Regions from separate parts of the Citrobacter sp. ANG330 genome, predicted to be linked through region 1. Evidence: predicted binding sites of a transcription regulator. Region 1 holds the regulator's gene; the other holds the start of a gene.
The links. The regulator PurR, encoded in region 1, represses purine synthesis genes. The targets are predictions, from matches to a motif close to CANGCAAACGTTTGCNTG.

Region 1 (4,334 bases):
ACGCCCAAACCGGCCGTTGCCATAAACGACATCCGCCAGCCGATGGTCTCACCCAGCCAGGTTGCCGCCGGAACGCCGCCAATATTGGCGATGGTCAGCCCCATAAACATGGTCGCCACCGCGCTGGCCTGCTTGTGCTTCGGCACCACGCTGGCTGCCACAACGGAGCCCAGGCCAAAGAACGCGCCGTGGTTAAGGCTGGTCAAAATGCGTGACAGCATCAGTGTTGTGTAGTCCGGGGAAATGGCCGACAGCACGTTGCCAAGCGTAAAGATAGCCATCAGAAAAATCAGCGCATTGCGACGTCCGCGATGTGACAACAGCAGCGTCATTAGCGGTGCCCCGACCATCACACCGACAGCGTAGGCGCTGATTAGCATACCTGCTGCGGGAATAGACACATCGACGCCACGCGCGATGACGGGTAGCAGACCCATTGGCGAAAACTCGGTCGTACCGATGCCGAACGCGCCGATAGCCAGCGACAGTAAAGGATAATTAATTTTCATGCAGTGATGACTCCGGCTCTTCGCGTCGAGGCGCGATGCGTAACTAAGAGTCAAAAGCATGACATCAATCACAAAAAAAGAGAAGTTAACAAAAATACAAAAGACTTTTGCAGATTCAATAACAATATGGCGGGAGTGACGAGGGAGCAGAGACTCCCCCGACGGGAAATCAATGCAGTGCCGCTGTCAGACCGCCAGCAACGATTAAAGCCAGAACGATAAACGTAGTTACTAATGAAAATTTAAGATCGGTGCTCATCAACTTTTCTCCTTTTTATTCCCACACAAAAAGTGATATAGCGCATTTTTGCACACTTGCGTGCGAAAATCTCCCACGATTTAGCGTGATATGTGCTTTTAATACTTCCCCTTTTCGTTAAGATCAGCCAAAATTCGACGCTTACTTGATTAGCGTACCGGCCATTGACCCCTTCCTGATGCTCTGTTGCGTTTTCCCGGCATGCTGCAACCCTGACGTTGCGCACAGGATGAGTAAAGGCAAACGTTTACTTAGCATATTTGACTGTTCAGGTTGGGTCTGGAGTGAGATTTAATGGCAACAATTAAAGATGTAGCGAAGCGCGCAAACGTTTCCACTACAACCGTATCACACGTAATTAACAAAACGCGTTTCGTCGCTGAAGAAACACGCAATGCAGTGTGGGCGGCAATCAAAGAATTGCACTATTCCCCCAGCGCGGTAGCCCGTAGTCTGAAGGTGAATCATACCAAGTCTATCGGGTTGCTGGCGACCAGCAGCGAAGCCCCCTACTTTGCTGAAATTATTGAAGCAGTTGAAAAAAACTGCTTTCAGAAAGGCTATACCCTGATCCTCGGTAATGTCTGGAACAACCTGGAAAAGCAACGTGCCTATCTGTCCATGATGGCGCAAAAACGCGTGGATGGCCTGCTGGTGATGTGTTCCGAATATCCCGCCCCTCTGCTCTCGATGCTGGAAGAGTATCGTCATATCCCGATGGTTGTGATGGACTGGGGCGAGGCCAAAGCCGATTTCACTGATACCGTGATTGATAACGCCTTTGAGGGCGGTTATATGGCTGGCCGTTACCTTATTGAACGCGGACATCGCGAAATTGGCGTGATCCCGGGACTGATGGAGCGCAACACCGGCGCAGGCCGTCTGGCCGGTTTTATGAAAGCGATGGAAGAAGCGCTGATTAAAGTGCCTGAAAACTGGATTGTGCAAGGCGACTTCGAACCAGAATCCGGCTACCGTGCGATGCAGCAAATTCTGTCACAGGCGCATCGCCCGACAGCGGTTTTCTGCGGTGGCGATGTCATGGCAATGGGTGCCCTTTGCGCCGCTGATGAAATGGGTCTGCGCGTCCCTCAGGACGTGTCGCTGATAGGCTATGACAACGTGCGCAACGCCCGCTTCTTTACGCCAGCTCTGACCACCATCCACCAGCCGAAAGATTCACTGGGTGAGACGGCCTTTAACATGTTGCTTGACCGCATCGTCAATAAACGTGAAGAGTCACAATCCATTGAAGTTCACCCGCGTCTGGTTGAGCGCCGCTCTGTTGCCGATGGCCCCTTCCGCGATTACCGTCGTTAAGCCTCTTCTGCGGGAGCCTCGTCAGGCTCCCGCAACCATTCTTTGTTCAGCGTTTCGCTATCTCCCAGATAATCCAGCAGCCAGATTAGCGCAGGTGACATATCGTTCTGCTGCCAGGTCAGGCAACAGGCCGAATCCGGGAAGGGGTTTTCCAGATTCAGCGCCACCCACTGTCCTTTATTAAAATATGGCCTGGCAAAATGTGTCGGCACCATGCCGATACAAAGTCCGGCGCTGATGCAGGTTGCGGAGGATGCCCAATCCGGGACCACCACCCGCTTCTGGTTGTCCAGCAGCCAGGTCACCCGTTTCGGCAGAGTGCGGGAAGTATCTTCCAGCACCAGTGACGGCCAGTTGCGCAACGTATCATCGCTTAAGGGTCCACTCATGGCGGCCAGTGGATGTGTGCTGGCAACAACACAACACCAGCTCAGTTTACCCATATCGCGGAAGGTATATCGTCCGCCGACCGGGATCGCCTGGGTCGCACCGATAGCGAGTTCAACCCTGCCATCTGACAGCGCGTCCCAGACGCCATTGAACACTTCCTGAAAGACCAGCAGCTCTACGTCATCAAAGTGGCGATAGAAATCGACGATCAATTGCCGCGTGCGTTCCGGGCGCACGATGTTATCCACCGCGATGGGGAGTTGCCCCCGCCAGCCATTGGCGATTTGCTGACACTGCTGGCGCGTGATCTGCATTTTTTTGATGACAGAACGCCCTTCTTTCAAAAACCAGGCGCCTGCCGGGGTTAACACGACATCACGATGACGGCGTTCAAAAAGCGGGACGGCCAGCCACTCTTCCATCTGGCGAACCGTATAACTGACCGCCGAGGGTACCCGGTGCAACTCCTGGGCCGCGGAACTGAAACTCCCGTTGCGCGCCACGGCATCGACCACTTCCAGCGCATATTCTGACCACATAATCTGCCTACAAAATTTTTGAATGCAATAAACAAATATTAGCGTTTCACAAGCCGAAATTCACTCCCTACACTCTGCGCCAGTGTGATTAATCAAAAATTAGAGAACAACTATGCAACCTGGAAAAGGGTTTTTAGTCTGGCTGGCAGGACTCAGCGTGCTGGGTTTTCTGGCGACCGACATGTATTTGCCCGCTTTTGCCACCATTCAATCTGACCTGCAAACACCGGCATCTGCCGTCAGCGCCAGCCTGAGTCTGTTTTTAGCGGGTTTTGCCATCGCACAACTGCTGTGGGGCCCGCTCTCAGATCGCTACGGACGTAAACCGATCCTGCTGCTGGGGCTGTCTGTCTTTGCCCTGGGTAGTCTGGGTATGCTGTGGGTCGAAAGCGCAACCGGCCTGTTAGTTCTGCGCTTTATTCAGGCGGTGGGTGTCTGTGCAGCGACCGTCATCTGGCAGGCGCTGGTGACTGATTACTATCCTTCGCATAAAATTAACCGTATTTTCGCGACGATAATGCCGCTGGTCGGGCTGTCCCCTGCACTGGCGCCCTTATTAGGCAGCTGGATCCTGACTCATCTTTCCTGGCAGGCGATCTTTGCCACGCTATTTTTCATCACGCTGCTGCTGATGGTGCCTGCGCTGTTTTTAAAACCCAGCCCCCGGGCGCGTGACGACAGCAAGGACAAACTGACCTTCACCACCTTGCTGCGCGCAAAAGCGTACCGTGGCAACGTCCTGATCTACGCCGCCTGTTCTGCCAGCTTCTTTGCATGGCTGACCGGTTCGCCATTTATTCTGAGTGATATGGGCTACAGTCCGGCGGTAATTGGACTGAGCTATGTGCCGCAGACCATCGCTTTTCTGGTGGGTGGCTACGGCTGTCGCGCCGCACTGCAAAAATGGCAGGGTCAACAGCTCCTGCCCTGGCTGCTAGTTATCTATGCGCTGAGCGTAGTGGCAACCTGGGCGGCAAGCTTTATCCATCACATCACGCTTGCAGAGATCCTGATCCCCTTCTGCGTGATGGCGGTAGCCAATGGGGCTATCTACCCGATTGTGGTCGCTCAGGCGCTGCGCCCATTCCCGCAGGCGACAGGTCGTGCCGCTGCGCTACAAAATACTCTGCAATTGGGTCTGTGCTTCCTGGCAAGCCTGGTGGTTTCCTGGCTTATCAGCACACCGCTGCTGACCACGACCAGCGTAATGCTGTCGACGGTTGTCCTGGCGGGGCTGGGTTATAAGATGCAACTGCAGCAGTCAGAAACCAATGAACCTCAGACGGATCGCGAGATTGCCCACGGCGAATCCCATTG
Region 2 (4,334 bases), on a different contig from region 1:
TAACTGCAGGCGATCGGCCTGGAAGGGTAACGGTGCTGTATGAGGGGAAATATTCAGGGTGCCGTTTTGTAGCAGGATCGTATCGACATATCGCGGATGGGTCAGTTGGCGAGTGCTCAGGCCAATATCGACCGTTTTAGCCACAAGTGTTGCAGGTTGACCGTCGCGTCCAAAGGTGACGTTTTTCAGCAGGATATGCGAAGGAGAAGAAAAACGATGGTCCATCGCCTCAAAAGACAACCGATACTCGCTGTGCTCAGATATCCAGGCACTGACGTGTTCTGCACCCCAGCGTGTTTGCAGCAGGAAATAGAGGCCGAGAATCACCACCAGAAGGGCAATCAGCACGTAGAGAATCAGCTTTCCAATAAATTTCATGGTCTTCCATCCTGCGAAGGGCACATAGTTGAGTTATGCACGATTTACGCACAATCCTCAAGGCAGGAATCGTGAAAGAGTATGATAGCGACGGTGAAGTGGAATCACCGTCGCGGAGCGTTTACTGTTTTTCAGGCGGGAAAATCAGGTTCAGTACGATAGCGGTGATACCGCCTGCAGCGATTCCGGAAGAGAGCAGATTTTTCACCCAGTCCGGCGCGAACTGCAGGATCAGCGGCTGTTGGGAGACGCCAAGACCGACGGCCAGCGACAGCGCAATAATCAAAATCGCACGACGGTTCAGCGGTTCGCGGGAAACAATACGCACACCAGACGCCGCGATTGTCCCGAACATGACCAGCGTAGCCCCGCCGAGTACTGGCTCAGGAATATGCTGTACAAAGCCGCTCACCGCCGGGAACAGACCGAGCAGGATCAACATCAGCGCAACCACAAAACCAACGTAACGGCTGGCGACGCCGGTCAACTGAATGACCCCATTGTTCTGCCCGAAACAGGAGTTCGGGAAGGTATTAAAGACCGCAGAGACAAATGAGTTCAGGCCGTTTGCCAGCACGCCGCCTTTCAGACGCTTCATGTACAGTGGGCCAGAGACGGGCTGTTCGGAGACATCGGACGTCGCAGTGATATCGCCGATGGTTTCCAGCGAGGTGATCATAAATACCAGCATCAGCGGCAGCAGCAGGTTCCAGTCAATGCCCAACCCGTAATACAACGGTGTGGGCACCATGATCAGATCCCCGGAGGTTGGTGCGGTATTTTCCGGCAGCATGCCCATAAACCACGCCAGCGCGTAGCCTGCGGCCATCGCGATCACCAGAGAGGCCACGCGCAGGTACGGGTTGCGTTGCCGGTTGAGCAGAATGATCAGCAGCAGGACCACGCCCGCCAGCATCAGGTTTTTCGGCGCACCGAAGGTGTTGTCGCTCATTGCGGCGTAGCCGCCACCGATGGAGGTCAGGCCGACCTGAATCAGCGACAGGCCGATAATCATCACCACTACGCCGGACACCAGCGGCGTAATGATACGACGGGCAAGATGCAGTACGCGGGAGATTACCATCTCCGTACAACTCGCCAGCATCAGCGTGCCAAACAGCGCTGCCATCATGGTCGGGACATCTGCACCACCCGTTTTCAGCGCGGTACCGCCCATAATCAGCGGCGCGACAAAGTTAAAACTGGTGCCCTGAATCGATAACAATCCTGAACCCACCGGACCCCATGCTTTAATTTGAATAATCGAGGCCACGCCGGAGGCAAACAGAGACATGCTGATAATGTGTTGCGTATCCTGAGCCGGTAACCCCAGCGCCTGACAGATGAGCAGCGCCGGCGTAATGACCGCAACGAACATTGCCAGCAGATGCTGACAGGCGGCAAACAGCGTTTGTGGAAGCGGCGGGCGATCTTCAAGACGATAAATCAGTTCGCTGTTTTGAGTCTGCGCAACCGGTTGCGCATTTTCCGACTCGAGGGTGTTAACAGACATCAGTGATAATCCCGTGGTGGCAAAGCGGGCATTTTATCTGACCAGATGGTAAAAGCAAACGTTTGCGAGTGGGTATTCTTAATATTTAAAATAGATAAAATCACATTTTTATATAACTTTTCCCTTTTTTCTGCTTAAAATCCATGCCGAATTATCATTAAAAGCTAAAAATTTTCGCAGGAATAAGACATCGTGCGTAACTGATTCAGACGTACTCAAGGAGCTTTGTATGTTTCAACTCGATACCTTATCAACCCTCGTTGCCGCAACGCTGACGTTGCTGCTGGGGCGTAAACTGGTTCAGTCAGTCTCCTTTCTCAAGAAATACACGATTCCAGAACCGGTTGCCGGTGGGTTGCTGGTCGCGCTGGCCCTGTTAGTGCTGAAAAAGAGCATGGGCTGGGAAGTGAATTTCGATATGACGTTGCGCGACCCGCTGATGTTGGCGTTTTTCGCAACCATCGGTTTAAATGCCAACATCGCCAGCCTACGGGCTGGTGGTCGCGTGGTGGGGATTTTTCTGATCGTCGTGGTGGGATTGCTGCTGATGCAAAACGCTATCGGCATTGGGATGGCCAGCCTGCTGGGACTCGATCCACTGATGGGGCTAATTGCCGGTTCGATCACGCTCTCCGGGGGCCACGGTACTGGCGCCGCCTGGAGTAAGTTGTTTATCGAACGTTACGGCTTTACTAACGCAACGGAAGTGGCGATGGCGTGCGCCACCTTCGGTCTGGTTCTTGGTGGACTGATTGGTGGACCTGTAGCGCGTTATCTGGTCAAACACTCCACTACGCCGGACGGTATTCCGGACGATCTGGAAGTGCCGACAGCGTTTGAGAAACCGGACGTCGGGCGCATGATCACCTCTCTGGTACTGATCGAAACCATTGCGCTTATTGCTATCTGTCTGACGGTAGGCCGGATTGTTGCGCAATTGCTGGCAGGAACGGTGTTTGAACTGCCCACGTTTGTCTGCGTGTTGTTTGTCGGCGTGATTGTCAGTAACGGCCTGGCGCTGGTAGGTTTTTATCGCGTGTTTGAGCGTGCAGTCTCTGTTCTCGGGAACGTCAGCCTGTCGCTGTTTCTGGCCATGGCGTTGATGAGCCTGAAGCTGTGGGAACTGGCGTCCCTGGCGCTGCCGATGCTGGCGATCCTCGTTGTACAGTCCATTTTTATGGCGCTGTATGCGATATTTGTCACCTGGCGAATGATGGGCAAAAATTACGATGCAGCCGTGCTGGCGGCGGGACACTGTGGTTTTGGCCTGGGGGCGACGCCAACCGCGATTGCCAATATGCAGGCGATTACCGAACGTTTTGGTCCCTCCCATATGGCGTTTCTGGTGGTACCGATGGTGGGGGCGTTCTTTATCGACATCGTCAATGCACTGGTGATTAAGCTGTATTTGCTGTTACCTATTTTTGCGCAATAACGAGAAGGTGCGGTGGTGATGAACCACCGCGCTTTTGCATCGCCATCAGGCGTTAGAATAGCGTTCTGTTTCCGGCATCCAGCGTTCGATTAACGCTTTTGCCTGTTGCGGATAACGTTCATGAATGTGACGTGCAATACGCTGAACTTCCGGAATGATAGCTTGATCGCGCAGTAAATCCGCGACTTTAAATTCTGCATTACCTGTCTGCCGCGTTCCCAGCAACTCACCCGGCCCACGAATTTCGAGATCTTTTTGCGCAATCACAAAGCCATCGCTGCTGTCGCGCAGTACCTGCAATCGCTTCTGCGCCGTTTTCGATAATGGCGATTTGTAGAGCAGGACGCAGTGCGAGGCTACCGCGCCACGCCCGACGCGCCCACGCAACTGGTGTAACTGTGCTAATCCAAGACGCTCCGGATTTTCGATGATCATCAGGCTGGCATTCGGCACATCTACGCCGACTTCAATTACCGTGGTGGCGACCAGCAGGTGCAGTTCGCCCTGTTTAAACGCCGCCATCACCGCCTGTTTTTCCGCCGGCTTCATGCGTCCGTGGACCAGACCCACATTCAGTTCTGGTAGCGCGAGTTTTAATTCTTCCCATGTCGCCTCGGCGGCCTGCGCTTCTAACAAATCAGATTCTTCAATCAGCGTACAGACCCAGTAGGCCTGGCGACCTTCCTGCGTACAGGCGTTGCGCACGCGGTCAATAATATCGCTGCGACGTGTATCCGGAATAGCAACCGTTGTGACGGGCGTACGCCCGGGCGGTAACTCGTCAATGACAGAGGTATCGAGATCTGCGTAGGCGGTCATCGCCAGCGTACGCGGGATAGGGGTCGCGGTCATAATGAGCTGATGCGGGTGAAAACCCTGCTGCTGGCCTTTCTCCCAAAGCGCGAGGCGCTGATGCACGCCGAAACGGTGCTGTTCGTCGATGATCACCAGTGCAAGACCGTTGAACTGCACTTGTTCCTGGAAGATCGCGTGCGTTCCCACGACCAT

Region 2: gltS (sodium/glutamate symporter) is a predicted target of PurR. The motif match lies at 1,943-1,960, and genes of this name have one in related genera.

What each region holds. Positions count from the first base shown of each region.
Region 1 is NZ_JASJUI010000002.1:70,503-74,836, forward strand. It holds gene QNN88_RS06020 (MFS transporter) at 1-569, opposite strand, end outside; gene QNN88_RS06025 (YnhF family membrane protein) at 679-768, opposite strand; gene purR (HTH-type transcriptional repressor PurR) at 1,063-2,088, shown strand; gene punR (DNA-binding transcriptional activator PunR) at 2,085-3,017, opposite strand; gene punC (purine nucleoside transporter PunC) at 3,130-4,334, shown strand, end outside.
Region 2 is NZ_JASJUI010000007.1:162,037-166,370, reverse strand. It holds gene QNN88_RS16435 (AsmA family protein) at 1-378, opposite strand, end outside; gene xanP (xanthine/proton symporter XanP) at 500-1,891, opposite strand; gene gltS (sodium/glutamate symporter) at 2,121-3,326, shown strand; gene recG (ATP-dependent DNA helicase RecG) at 3,372-4,334, opposite strand, start outside.